DNA from 4 places in the Terrabacter sp. 05T424 genome. Region 2 is predicted to be linked to each of the others. Evidence: riboswitches for the same ligand, from Rfam matches in the RefSeq annotation. Region 2 holds a riboswitch; each other region holds the start of a gene.
The links. Region 2 has a riboswitch for S-adenosylmethionine ahead of AC1DE0_RS16300 (bifunctional o-acetylhomoserine/o-acetylserine sulfhydrylase). Riboswitches for the same ligand answer to the same signal wherever they lie in the genome.
Positions count from the first base shown of each region.

Region 1 (3,388 bases), on a different contig from region 2:
CGATCTCGTGTGTCACCACGACGAGGGTGGCCCCGTCGCGAGCGAGCTCCTTGATGACGGCGAGCACCTCGCCGACCAGCTCCGGGTCGAGAGCCGACGTCGGCTCGTCGAAGAGGATGACGTCGGGCTGCAGGGCGAGCGCTCGGGCGATCGCGACACGCTGCTGCTGGCCGCCCGACAGCTGCCGCGGGTAGGCGGCGGCCTTGTCTCCCAAGCCGACCCGCTCGAGCAGAGCTCGGGCCTCGGGCTCCACCTCGGCACGGCGTCGACGCTGCGCCGACACCGGCGCCTCCACGACGTTGTCGAGCACGGTGAGGTGCGGGAACAGGTTGAAGCTCTGGAAGACGAAGCCGATGCGGCTGCGCTGGCGCAGCACCTCACGCTCGGGCAGCTCGTGCAGCCGCTCCCCCACCTGGCGGTAGCCGATGAGTGTGCCGTTGACGCGCACCTGCCCCCGGTCCACCTTCTCGAGGTGGTTGATGCTGCGCAGGAGGGTGGACTTGCCTGAGCCGGACGGCCCGAGGATCACGGTGACGGTGCCCTCGGCGAGCTCGAGGTCGACGTCGTCGAGCACCCGGTTGGGACCGAACGACTTCGTGACGCCGCGGAGGTCGACGACGGCGGTCATCGGGCCACCTCCTCGGTGGTGGTGCCGGCGGTGCGCGACGTGGTCGTGGCGAGGGCGGCCCAGCGGGTTCGCAGGCGCTGCAAGGGTGTCGGTGGAAGCGTCCGTGAGCTGCCGCGCGCGAAGTGCCGTTCGACGTAGTACTGCCCGATCGAGAGCAGCGTGGTGAGGATGATGTACCAGACTGTCGCGACGAGCAGCAGTGGCACGACGCGGGAGTTGCGGCCGTAGATCACCTGAACCTGGTAGAAGAGCTCGGGGATCGCGAGCACCGAGACGATCGAGGTGCCCTTGAAGAGGCTGATCACCTCGTTGGCCGCGTTCGGCAGGATCGAGCGCATCGCCTGCGGCAGCACGATCCGGAGGAACTGCCGGCGGCGCGGGATGCCGAGAGCGGACGCTGCCTCCCGCTGCCCCTCGTCGACCGAGAGGATGCCGCCTCGGATGATCTCTGCCGCGTAGGCCGCCTGGTGCAGCGCGAGGCCGAGCACGGCGGCCCCGAGCGCACCGAAGAGGTCATTGGTCGCGACGCTGCCGAAGGACGGCCCGAAGGGCAGCCCGAACGAGATGGACTGGTAGAGGTAGGCGATGTTGAACCAGAAGAGCAGCTGGACGATCAGCGGGATCGACCGGAAGGCCCAGATGTAGGCCCAGGCCACCGAACGGAGGAAGGCGTTGGGCGACAGGCGCATCGCGGCCAGCACGACGCCGAGCACGAAGCCGGCGACGGTGCCGAGGACGGTGAGCTGGATCGTCGTGCCGAGCGCCTTGATGACGGTCTCGGTCGCGAAGTAGCGCGCGAAGATGGGCCAGTCCCAGCCGGGGTTGGTGGCCAGGCCGTTGACGAACATCGCGACGAGCACGGCGACGGCGGCCACTCCCACCCACGTCCACGGGTTTCGGCGGACCACGACGGTCAGGGCCGGCGCGTCGGCTGAACGGGCAGGTGGGGGCGGTGCCGCGACGGGCGGCAGGTCCGTGGCAAGGGTGCGCACGGCGGAGGTGGTGGACACGGAGAGCTCCTGAAGGGTGCGTCGGAGGGCCCGTCGACGACTCTCGCGGAGGGGTCGGACGGGCGAAGGGGTGCGGTTGCTCGCTGCGCGCCGGCATACGGGGTCACCGCTTCAAGGCCGGGCGCGCCCGGGGGCCGCCGAGGTGGTCGGCGGCCGCGTCGGTCGCTCGTCAGGGACGACAGAGCGCGCTGGACACACGGAGCAGGTCGACATGGCGGCGCAGCACCAGCCAGGTGCTCGTGCTGCGCGCCATGACGGCTCCTCGGGTCCGGGACCCGATCACCTCGAGTCCGCGCTTGCCGTCACCTGCTGGCGACGGCCTGGTCCTCACCCGGAGCACCCCACCGCGGAGGAGGGTTGCTGTCCAGCAAGCCGGGGCTTTGGCACTGGAGCTCGTGACCTGGCGATCACACTACGAACCCGTCCGGAGGCCGTCAATCGGCTCAAGAGCTCGTTACGGGCCTACCTCAACGACAGTCTCCATCGCCACCCACTGCTGAATCTGCCTGTGCCACAGCGCAATTGACTGCCACGCAGTTTCCGGACCGTCGACTAATTCCTATCGATCCAGTCGGAAATTAGCTCCGGGCCTTCTTGAATCCTGAGACGCCCGCATCGGCAGCCGGCACCTACGATCGGTAGGTGCCTGACAGCGACCTCCCGAAGATCGGTGCACCCGCAACCCGTGCCCTGTCGTCCATCGGTGTGACGCGGCTCGATCAGCTCGTCGAGCGCCGGCCGGATGAGCTGCTCGCGCTCCATGGTTTCGGCCCCAGAGCGCTGCGCATCCTCGAAGAGGCACTCCACGCGGCGGGGCTCTCCCTCCGCTCGTAGGCGTCACGCCTCCGTGCGGGAAGGTGTCTCACTCGAGCGGGCGGACGCGATACCGGGTCCGCACGGCGTCGCCTTCCACCTGGACCTCGCTCAGCTCGAGCCGGATGGGGAGCCCGTCGGGTGCCAGTGGAGCTCCGTCCATCATCGTCGGGGTGCCAGAGCCCCCGACCAGGCCGGGCAGCGTGATCACGTCGACGGAGTGGACCACTCCGAGCTCGCGCAGCCGCTGCAGGTAGCCGGGAGGGGTGCTCTGGCACACGAGCACGTGCAGCTTCGTCGTGCCATCGCTGGTGAACGACCAGTCGACCCGACCGCGCCCGTCGGCAACGACGAACCACCTCTCGGCCGATGTGGGGAGATGGTCCTGCCAGAGCACCTCGTCGCTGATGCTCGGCCGCGGCCACGGCGGCGCGCGCGGGCCGATGATCGTCGATGCCGGCCCGCCGAGGCCGTCCACGGGGCTGCCACCGCCGACGCCAGGGATGCACCCGACGCCAGGGGGCCCCAGCCCCTCGTGAGAGCACGAGAGCCCCGGACCGTGACGGTCCGGGGCTCTCGGTCAGGCGGTGACTGGCGTCAGTTGCCCGTCAGCTTCTCGCGAAGCGCAGCGAGCGCCTCGTCGGAAGCCAGGGTGCCCTCGGCCGGGGCCGGGGCGTTGCGCGGAGCGCGCTCGCCACGGTCGGCGTCGCCGGAGTCGGCAACGTCACCGGTCGCGGACGAGTAGGACGTCGCAGAGCCCGCGTTGGCCACAGCCTCGGCGTCGGCCTTCGTCGCGGCGTCGACCTGGGCCTTGTGCGACTCCCAGCGAGCGTGGGCGTCGGCGTACTGACGCTCCCACTTCTCGCGCTGGGCGTCGAAGCCCTCGAGCCACTCGTTCGTCTCCGGGTCGAAGCCCTCGGGGTACTTGTAGTTGCCC
Region 1 is NZ_JBFTLB010000006.1:97,066-100,453, forward strand. It holds gene AC1DE0_RS13980 (amino acid ABC transporter ATP-binding protein) at 1-628, opposite strand, end outside; gene AC1DE0_RS13985 (amino acid ABC transporter permease) at 625-1,638, opposite strand; gene AC1DE0_RS13990 (putative leader peptide) at 1,808-1,891, opposite strand; SAM riboswitch class IV at 1,926-2,039, opposite strand; gene AC1DE0_RS13995 (helix-hairpin-helix domain-containing protein) at 2,281-2,472, shown strand; gene AC1DE0_RS14000 (hypothetical protein) at 2,501-2,929, opposite strand; gene rpsA (30S ribosomal protein S1) at 3,049-3,388, opposite strand, start outside.
Region 1: linked by a shared signal. The riboswitch ahead of AC1DE0_RS13990 (putative leader peptide) and the one ahead of AC1DE0_RS16300 (bifunctional o-acetylhomoserine/o-acetylserine sulfhydrylase) in region 2 are both predicted to bind S-adenosylmethionine.

Region 2 (3,388 bases):
TAGCTGCGGCCGGTGAGGGTGGTCCACTCGAGGCCGTCGTCGGCGACGGGGGTGCTGGTCCAGATGCCGTGGGTCTTGACGTTGTGGTGGCGGCGTTCCTTGGCGTAGAAATTCGTCACCGAGGTCTCGCCSGCCGGCCACGGGATCTCGTGGTCGAGGTCGCACCGGGTSGCGGGGACGTGGCAGTCGGGGCCGCGGCAGGTKCCGTCGACCGCTCGGACGTGCTCAACCATCGCGAGTGTGGGCCGGTAGGCCCTGGTGGGGCGGGTGATCGCGTGGCCGTCGCGGATGTCGACGGGAAGGGTCTGCCAGACCGAGCCCGGGCGGGTCATGATCTCGCGGGCGTGGGCGGCGGTGACCCAGCGGTGCCCGGGCAGCTCGCACGCCGCGTCGCTCTGGCCGGTGGCGACCTCGAACGGCACGACGAGCCACACCCGCGCCGCCGCGTCACCGGTGGCCGGCGCAGGCGCAGGCCCGTCACACGCGTCGGCGAGGACGTCACGCAGCAGGGCCTCGGTGGCCAGGTCGCAGCGCAGCTGGTCCAGGGTCCGCGRGTCTCCTCCGCCTCGCGCGGCGCGAGCACGGGTGTCGAGCCGGTCCAGGATCGCCGCGACCGTGCCCGCATCGGCCGTCAAGCTCAGACACCCCATCCCGTCACCGACCATCCGCCCGAACACCCCACGCCGCGCTTTCGCGTGCGCCCGCCGCTCCCCCGCGCCCCTCGTGTCCACCGACGCGATGGCGCGAGTCAACCGGGTCGTGAAGGTCCGCTGCCCCACCACCCGCCCGTCCCGCGACGGAGCCAGCACCGACTCCTCCACCACCGCGACATCCACATCCGACAGCTGAACCGTGTCGCAGGCGAGCTGCACCGCCCGGTACAGCGACGTGCCACCGGCCCGCAACGCGGCCAGGACGCGCCGGTGCCGCCGCGGTGCCGTCGCCAACGCCAGCCGCCGCGACACCTCACCGACCCCGACCCCGGTCGCCAGCGCGATCTCCTCCGCGACGAGCCGCTCCGGCGAGGCCAGTGCCGCCATCCGCACGGCACTCCCACCGGCTGGCAAGGCGGCGACCTGCTGGGCCTCGATGGTGTGCAACGCCCCGTACGCAGCGAGCAGGTCGGCCTCGACGCGCGCCTTCGCCACCTCGAGCGCCTCGACCTGCGCCATCACCCGCTCACCGTCCCGCAACAGGCCCTCGGTCACCTCCACCGACCGCGCCCGCTCGATCTCTTCGGTCAGCACGCACGAGTGAGCGACGTCCGTCGCCTCGTACAACACCTCGCCGGCAAACCGACTCGACAGCACGGACACGACCCGCCGCGCGCGACCACCGGACGCCCCTGGATCGTGGACCCAGGTCACGTCGACCACCCGCGGCGGGCGGCCACCGAGCAGCCCGAAGGAGCCTCGTGACGACGCGACGTACGGCATACGTCCCCTCCCTCAGCAGCACTTTGGACTACTCCAGTAGAACATGTGTTCGACTCGATGGGAAGGGCTCGCGCGCACCTGTGGACAACGAATTGCTCTGCGCAACAGCAGGGTTCACCTGAGGCATCACGAACCCAGAAGCGGAACGACCCCCAAGCACGTCCACCATGAGGACACGCGCTCCCATCTGCCGGACACGCGTACGTACACTCGCGAGTAGGTCATGAGTGCCAGCGCCAAGCCCCGGCTCGCTGGCCGGCAACCCTCCCACCGCGGCGGGGTGCCCCGGGTGAGGACCTGGCCCGTCGACGCCCTCGGCGCTCGGGCAAGCGCGGAGAGCTCCTCTCCCGCACCGACCCGTCGGTGCGCCGGCCGGTCACCTCGACGCAGGCCCGGTCATCGACACGACTGAGGAAGAGCACACGAGAGATGACCGAACCCAACTGGTCCTTCGAGACCAAGCAGATCCACGCCGGCCAGAGCGCCGACAGCGCCACCGGGGCCCGCGCCCTGCCTATTTACCAGACGACCAGCTACGTCTTCAACGACACCGACCACGCGGCAAACCTGTTCGGGCTCAGGGAGTTCGGCAACATCTACACCCGGATCATGAACCCGACGACCGACGTCGTGGAGCAGCGCATCGCCGCGCTCGAGGGCGGCGTGGGCGCGCTCCTGGTCGCGTCGGGACAGTCCGCGACGACGCTGGCCCTGCTCAACCTCGCCGAGGCCGGCGACCACATCGTCGCCTCCCCCAGCCTCTACGGCGGCACGGTCAACCTGCTCAAGTTCACGCTGCCCAAGCTCGGCATCGAGGTGAGCTTCGTCGAGGACCCGACCTCGATCGAGTCCTGGCGGGCCGCCGCGCGCCCCAACACGAAGGCCTTCTTCGGCGAGACCATCGCGAACCCGAAGGCCGAGGTGCTCGACATCGAGGCCGTGGCGGCGCTCGCCCACGAGCACGGCGTGCCGCTCGTCGTCGACAACACCATCGCCACCCCGTTCGTCATCCGCCCGATCGAGTGGGGCGCCGACATCGTCGTGCACTCCGCGACGAAGTACCTCGGCGGCCACGGCACGTCCATCGCGGGCGTCATCGTCGACGCGGGCCGGTTCGACTACGCGAAGGACCCGGAGAAGTTCCCCAACTACAACACTCCCGAGGAGAGCTACCACGGTCTCGTCTTCGCACGCGACCTCGGCGTCGGCAGCGCCCTCGGCGCGAACCTCGCGTACATCCTCAAGGCTCGGGTCCAGCTGCTGCGCGACCTCGGGCCGTCGGCGGCGCCCTTCAACGCGTTCCTCATCGCGCAGGGTCTCGAGACGCTGTCGCTACGCATCGAGCGCCACCTCGAGAACGCCGCCAAGGTGGCCGCCTACCTGCAGGGCCAGGAGCAGGTGGAGCGCGTCGTGTGGGCCTCCCTGCCCGACAGCCCCTCGTACGCCACCGCCCAGAAGTACGCGCCCCGCGGGGCGGGTGCCGTGCTCTCCTTCGAGATCGCTGGCGGCCTCGAGGCGGGCAAGAAGTTCGTCGAGGCGCTGACGCTCCACAGCCACGTCGCGAACATCGGCGACGTGCGCTCGCTCGTCATCCACCCTGCATCGACGACGCACTCGCAGGGACCCGAGGAGGACCGCGTGGCGGCCGGCGTGACCCCGGGTCTGGTGCGCCTGTCGGTCGGGATCGAGAACATCGACGACATCGTGGCCGACCTCGAGCAGGGATTCGCCGCGGCGAAGGCCTGACTCCTCGGAGTGCACGAACGGCACGGTCGGCCTGCGCCGGCCGTGCCGTTCAGCGCCCGGCCGCGGCTGGGGTGCAGCCCAGAACGCACGTCTAGGACGTATGCCGAGGACGTATGCCGCCCGCCGGGGCACGCACCCCCGGCTGGGTCAGCCGACGACCTCGTCGACGAAGCACCACCGCCACGACTCGCCCGGCTCGAGCGAGC
Region 2 is NZ_JBFTLB010000007.1:368,526-371,913, forward strand. It holds gene AC1DE0_RS16295 (13E12 repeat family protein) at 1-1,436, opposite strand, end outside; SAM riboswitch class IV at 1,656-1,774, shown strand; gene AC1DE0_RS16300 (bifunctional o-acetylhomoserine/o-acetylserine sulfhydrylase) at 1,866-3,182, shown strand; gene AC1DE0_RS16305 (Na+/H+ antiporter) at 3,330-3,388, opposite strand, start outside.

Region 3 (3,388 bases), on a different contig from region 2:
CTCAGCTGCTCGACGCGAGCGGGCAGGTCGGACATGGGCGGTGGGATCAGCTCGGCCTTGGGGCCGACCTTGCTCGTGTCGGGGGCCCCGAGCGTCTTCGGGTCGGTCGCGTCGATGACCTTCTCGCCGGAGGGGCGCGGCGCCAGCACGCCGGGCGCGGTCGGGCGCTTCTCGCCGGGGCGCAGGCGCGTCGTCGGCTCGTCGTCGGCGCCCTTCTGCGCGGCCTGGCGGAAGGCCTCGTCGCCGTCGCGGTCGGACAGGTCGACGGCCTTGCGCCGGGCCCGCTTGACCGCGGCCGCGGGCGCGTCGTCACCGGCGTCGGGCTCGGCGTCGTGGTGGCCCCGGTCGATGACGAGGGCCTTGAGCTGCCGCAGGCGCGTCGGGATCAGGTTGACGGGTGTCGCCGTGATGACGAGCAGGCCGAAGATGCCGAGCAGGACGAGCAGCACGACTGCGCCGTAGGGCGACACGGCGGCCGCGAGGGGGCTCGAGGCGAGGAAGCCGAGGATGCCGCCGGCCGCACGCATGCCGTCGGCGCCGTCGGGCGGGTTGGGGATGCCGTCGGCGAGATGGGCCAGACCGCAGGCGGCGAAGGTCAGCGCGATGGTGCCGACGACGATCCGGTTGGTCGTCGCCTCGTCCTGGGGGGCGCGGAGCATGCGGAGGCCGAGGGCCAGCAGGACGAGCGGGACGGCGTAGGCGACCCTGCCGAAGGTGCCCGCGAAGATCGCGTGGACGACCTGCCCGAACGTGCCGGCGACGCCCCACCACTCACGGGCGGCCACGACGACCGCGAGGGCGAGCAGCGCGAAGCCGATGCCGTCACGGCGGTGCTCGGGCTCGAGGTCGGCGGCGCTGTGACCGACGCGTCGCACCGCTCCCCCGGCCATGTGCGAGACGCCCATCCAGGTGCTGCGCATGGCGCTGAACGGGAAGGGCAGCCCGCCGTCACGGGTCTTGGAGGCGGCCTTCGCCGGCGGCTTGCGCGCAGCGGGCTTGCGCTGCGCGGGCCTGGTCGAGCGCGCAGCGGGAGGGCGTGACGAGGTGCTGCCGGTCACCCCCTTGGCGCGTGTGGCCGCGGCGGTGCTCGAGCGCTGGCTGCTGGACGGACGTGACCCCATGGTCGCACCGTACGTCAAGGCACCTCTGAACTCACGCGTCACACGCGCAACAGGGCACATCGGCGCGAGCGCGCTGGTCGGCGTCGGGCGCCCTGTCCTGACCCTCCGTCTCAGATGCCGACATCCGGGGATCGGAGGGTGGACAGGGCTGCGAGCGCCCGCCTATCTTCGATGCCAGGTCATGAGTGCCAGTGACAAGCCCCGGCTCGCTGGCCAGCAACCCTCCTCCGCGGTGGGGTGCTCCGGGTGACGACCAGGTCGACCCCCGATCAGCTCGAGTGATCCGGGTCGGCAAGCGCGGACCTGCATCCGGTGGGTCCCTCAGCCCCTGGAGCACTCCTATGTCGGTTCTTCCCAGCACCTCACTCTGTGGTGGCACGCCCGCCCCGGTCGTCCGCACCCGCACGCTGCACGTCGTTCCCGAGGCTGCCTCCCTGCCGGCGGTCGTCGGCGCGGGACTGCGCGTGCCGACGCTGCGCGGCGAGACGGCATACGCGAACCTCGACCACGCCGCCTCGACTCCCGCCCTCGAGACCGTCAAGGCAGCCGTCGACCGGGCCCTCGAGACGTACTCCTCGGTGCACCGGGGGGCGGGCTTCGCCTCACGTCTGAGCAGCGCCTGGTACGAGCAGGCCCGCGCCGAGGTGGCCGCCTTCGTCGGCGCGCGTGACGACGACTCCGTCATCTTCACGCGCACGACGACGGACTCCTGGGCACTGCTGAGCAAGGCGCTGCCGAGCCGTACGACGGTCTTCGTCTTCGGCACCGAGCACCACTCGACCCTGCTGCCCTGGGGGCGCTTCCGCACCGTGCGCCTGCCCGTGCCGCAGACGGTCGAGGACGCCCACGCCCTGCTCGAGGAGGCCCTCGACGACCACCCGTCGCGCCACCGCCTCGTCGTGCTCACGGCGGCCTCGAACGTCACCGGCGAGGTGTGGCCCGTAGAGCGCTTCGCGGCGCTTGCCCACGCCCACGGCGCCCGCATCGCCGTCGACGCGGCCCAGCTCTCTGCCCACCGCACCATCGACCTCGCGGGCTGGGACGCCGACTACGTCGCCTTCTCCGGCCACAAGACGTACGCCCCTTACGGCGCAGGCGTGCTCGCCGGACGCTCGGACTGGCTCGACGCCGGCAACCCCTACCTGCTCGGCGGCGGCGCGACGCGCTCGGTCACCGAGGAGGGCACGACGTGGGCCACCGGCCCCGCCCGCCACGAGGGCGGCAGCCCGAACGTGATCGGCGCGATCGCCCTCGCCGCAGCGTGCGCGACGATCAGCCGCCACCGCGAGGCCATCGAGGCGCACGAGACGCAGCTGCTCGAGCGCCTGACCGCCGGCCTCGACGAGGTGCCCGGCGTCGAGGTGCTCTCCATCTTCGGCGAGGGCCACGACCGGGTCGGCGTCGTCGCCTTCACCATCGACGGCTGGGACTCCTCGCTCGTCTCGCAGGTGCTCTCGGTGGAGCACGGCATAGGCGTCCGCGACGGCAAGTTCTGCGCCCACCTGCTCGTCGACGAGCTGCTCGATGACCCGTGGGGCGAGCGGTCGGGCACCGCCGTCCGCGCGAGCATCGGTCTCGGTTCGACGCTCGAGAGCGTCGACCGTCTCGTCTCGGCCGTCGCGGGGCTCGTCGAGCACGGCCCGTCGGCCGACTGGACGCTGACCGACTCGGGCTGGGCCGTCGACGGCACCGACCCGCGCGACGTCGAGGTCGAGCGCCCCTGGTGACCTCGGTCGGCCGGCAACCAGCGTGGATGCCGGGCGCGACCGAGGACCGGCTGATGGTCTGCGGTTCGGTGGGGTGATCACCCCAGCAGACGGCGGACCATTCGAGGGACAGCTGGGCCTACCGCCCCGTCACCGCGCTGACGGCGGCCTCGGTGCGTTCAGGGGCGCTCAGCGCTTCGGCAGGGCGTAGCTGGCCCAGACCGCGGCGTGGTCGGCGCGGTTGATCGCGACCTGTCCCGCGGAGACGACCGTCAGGCCGCGGCTCAGCAGGTGGTCGAGCTGCACGAAGGCCGGGAGGCGGTTGCCAGCAAAGGGCCAGGTGCGCACCCAGCCCTGGCCGTCGGTGCGTTGGGCGTCGTCGAGCCCCTCGGCGAGGTCTCGCAGACCCGGGTGCCCGTAGTCCGCGTTGAAGTCACCGGCCATCACGAGGAGCTCGTCGCCGTCGAGGCGCTCCTTCCAGGTCTGCAGCGCCCTCAGCCCGGCGCGCCACTCGACGGTGTCACCGCGCAGGGGTGCCGTCGGGTGTGCGACCTTGAGGCG
Region 3 is NZ_JBFTLB010000001.1:1,008,267-1,011,654, reverse strand. It holds gene AC1DE0_RS04715 (FtsK/SpoIIIE family DNA translocase) at 1-1,121, opposite strand, end outside; SAM riboswitch class IV at 1,299-1,425, shown strand; gene AC1DE0_RS04710 (aminotransferase class V-fold PLP-dependent enzyme) at 1,463-2,848, shown strand; gene AC1DE0_RS04705 (endonuclease/exonuclease/phosphatase family protein) at 3,017-3,388, opposite strand, start outside.
Region 3: linked by a shared signal. The riboswitch ahead of AC1DE0_RS04710 (aminotransferase class V-fold PLP-dependent enzyme) and the one ahead of AC1DE0_RS16300 (bifunctional o-acetylhomoserine/o-acetylserine sulfhydrylase) in region 2 are both predicted to bind S-adenosylmethionine.

Region 4 (3,388 bases), on a different contig from region 2:
TGGGCGGGCGGCGCCAGCGACGGGATGCGCCGCGACCGCGACACCACGGGCGCTGCGGCGCCGGGACGCATCGCCGGCCACGTCAGCCGACTGCGTGGGGGGAGTCGCCGCGGTTCGGGCTCCGACGGGTCTGCTGCGGGCGCCTTCGGCGCGTCGCCCACCGGGCCCGGCCGGTCCGACCGTGCCGGCCTGCCCGAGGGTGTGCGCCAGGCTGCGACCGACTACGTCCTCGAGTCGGTGCGCAAGCGCCTGGAGCGCTGACCTCCGAGCCTGCGGCTCTTCCAGCCCGTGTGCGGGTGGGGGCGATCCACACCCCTTCGCACCGAACGCCCTTGGTCCACAGGCCTGCTCAGGGGCCTGTCGGCGTGTGGCCGGCGCGGCCACGCTCGACCCATGCCGAAGATCTCATTGTCAGGGCCAGCCGAGCTGCTGACCATCATCCCCTTCCACCTCGGGTTCCAGCCCGAGCGCAGCGTCGTCGTGGTGTGCTTCCACGGCAAGCGGCTGGGACTCGTGGCCCGCCAGGATGCCGTCGACCGCCCGGTCGCGGTCGAGTCCGCTGCCCAGCTGCTGCCGACCGTCCTCGACGGGGCACCCTCGTCGGTGGCGGTCGTCGGCTTCGAGGACGAGCCCGACCAGTCGCTGCCCCTCCTCGAGGAGCTCGTCCAGGGTCTCGAGCGGGCACGTGTCGTCGTGCGCGAGCGGCTGGTCGTCCGCGGCGGGAGGTGGCGCTCCGTCGGCTGCGACTGCTGCCCCGACGAGGGCTGGCTGCTGCCCGAGCAGGCAGACGTCCCGGCGGTCGCGAGCTACGTCGCCCTGGGCCACTCCGTGCTTCCCGACCGAGCCGGCTTGGCCCGACTCGTCGAGCCGCTCGACCCGGCCGCCCCGCGCCATGCGCTGACGGTTGCCGCCATCGACGACTGGCAACGGCGCTACGCCGAGGCGGGCGGTTCGATCTCGGGTTCCGTGTCGGGCTCGGCGGCTGCCCGTTCTCGCAGGTCTGGTCGGCGGCGCCGGCCAGCTGACGCCGGTCTGAGCGTCCTCGACGGCGGTGATCTGTCAGCGCGACAGTTCCTCGTCAACGACGCGCTCGTCGCCTGGAGCGGCCTGCTGCACGGCGAGATCGAAGGCTTCGGGCTGGAACACTGGCTGCCAGCCGTCGTCGGCCCCCTCCGAGACGTGGAGTTCCGAGATGCGGTCGTGGGCTGGCTCTGCCCGGGCTCGGTGTCACTGGAGTCGTTCCCCGACGAGCTGGTCGCCATGCTGGAGGTCTTCCTCGGCCCCGACCTGCGCGTCCTCTCCTCGGCGCCGTCGGCACCCTCGGCGTCGTCGCCTGCCTCTGCGCTCTCGTCCGCTGCTGTCCGCGGCGACGTGGCCGAGTGGATGGCAGACCTCGACGGTGACTCGGAGATCTGGGACGACGCGGCGGTGCCCAGCGAGCTCGACGGTGGCTGGGACGAGTGGGACGACGCGGCCGCCCCGCGCCTGCTGCTCTCGCGGCTCGAGGAGGTCTGCCGCATCACGCCGGCCGCCCACGCCGCCCCGTTGCTGTCCGTGCTCGCGTCGCTCGCGTGGTGGTGCGGTGACGGTGCCCGCGCCGGCATCGCCGCCGACCGAGCGCTCGAGCTCGAGCCCGGCCACCGACTGAGCCGGCTCGTCCGGCAGTCGCTCGACGCCGGACTCCGACCCCCGGCGTGCGCCTAGGAGGTCGCTCCGCGACCCCGAGCCCCCACTCGCGGCCCGCCGCGACGGGGCGTCCCAGGTCGTGGACCAGAGGCTCTGTTGCGGCGTGGGCCTCGGTTATGGTGGGCAAAGGTCATGAGTACCAGCGACAAGCCCCGGCTCGCTGGTCGGCAACCCTCCGTCGCGGTGGGGTGCCCCGGGTGAAGACCTGGCCGCACCCGTCGCGGGTGTGCGCAAGCGCGAACACCAGGAGTGCCTTCGATGACCGTTACGCACCGGAAGCAGAGCACGCGTCGTCTCGCGCGCCCGGTCCCGGGCTCCGACCTGGCCGGCGCGTCTCGCCCGGTCGGGCACGAACCTGCCCGCGGCGAGCCGTCCCGGCGACCGGTCCCGGACGGTGCCTGGCGCGACGGTGACCCCGTGGGCCACCGCCAGTTCGCGGACATCGGCGACGTGGAGCTCGAGCGCGGGGGAGCGGTGCCCGACGTCCGCATCGCCTACGAGACGTGGGGCAGGCTCAACGAGGCCGGAGACAACGTCATCCTCGTGGAGCACGCCCTCACCGGCGACAGCCACGTCGTCGGTGAGGCCGGCGAAGGTCATGCCTCGCCCGGCTGGTGGAACTCCCTCATCGGCGGTGGCCGCACGGTCGACCCCGACGAGTGGTTCGTCATCGCCGCCAACGTGCTCGGGGGCTGCCAGGGCAGCACCGGTCCCTCCAGCCCGGCCCCCGACGGGCAGGCCTGGGGAAGCCGGTTCCCGTACGTCACCGTGCGAGACCAGGTGGCCGCCGAGCGGGCCCTGCTCGACCACCTGGGCATTCGCCGGCTCGCGGCTGTCGTCGGCGGCTCGATGGGGGGCATGCGCGCCATCGAGTGGGCCGTCACCCATCCCGCCGACGTCGACCGGTGCATCGTCCTCGCGTCGACTGCCTACGCGACCGCCGACCAGATCGCCTGGTGCCAGCCCCAGCTGCTCGCCATCCGCAACGACCCGGACTTCGCCGGTGGCGACTACTACGCCGGCGACCGTCGGCCCGATGCGGGCCTCGGGCTCGCGCGCCGCATCGCCCACATCACCTATCGCACCGAGAGCGAGCTGGACGAGCGCTTCGGGCGCGAGGCGCAGCTGGGCGAGGACCCGCTGCGAGCGGGTGACCGGGGCAGGTTCGCCGTCGAGTCCTACCTCGACCACCATGCCGGCAAGCTCGCGCGTCGCTTCGACGCCAACTCCTACGTCGTTCTCACCGAGGCGATGAACTCGCACGACGTCGGCCGCGACCGCGGTGGTGTCACGGCGGCCCTGGCTCGCGTCGAGGCGGACTGCACCATCGTGTCCGTCGACACCGACCGGCTCTACCCGCCGCGACTGTCGGACGACCTGCACGCCGCGCTTCCGCGCTCGCGCCGCGAGCACATCACGTCGGCGTTCGGGCACGACGGCTTCCTCATCGAGGAGGACCAGGTGGGGCGCATCGTCAGTGCCGCGCTCGCCCGCGGGCGGGCCGACCGCACCTGAACCGTCCTGCGGCTCGGGGGGTTTCGCTGCGGGTCGTCGGCACTCGTCGCCGGCCTCCCCGTCGGCTCCGCGCGGCACGCGCCGTGTGACGTGATTTCGGGTACGGTGCGAGCACTGCTTGTTTCCGTCCCAAGGAGGTCCGGGAAAGTGGCCATCGTCGTTGGTTATGTCGCCACCAAAGAAGGTC
Region 4 is NZ_JBFTLB010000015.1:20,387-23,774, forward strand. It holds gene AC1DE0_RS21085 (YkvA family protein) at 1-261, shown strand, start outside; gene AC1DE0_RS21090 (DUF4192 domain-containing protein) at 394-1,704, shown strand; SAM riboswitch class IV at 1,815-1,929, shown strand; gene metX (homoserine O-acetyltransferase MetX) at 1,945-3,201, shown strand; gene AC1DE0_RS21100 (universal stress protein) at 3,349-3,388, shown strand, end outside.
Region 4: linked by a shared signal. The riboswitch ahead of metX (homoserine O-acetyltransferase MetX) and the one ahead of AC1DE0_RS16300 (bifunctional o-acetylhomoserine/o-acetylserine sulfhydrylase) in region 2 are both predicted to bind S-adenosylmethionine.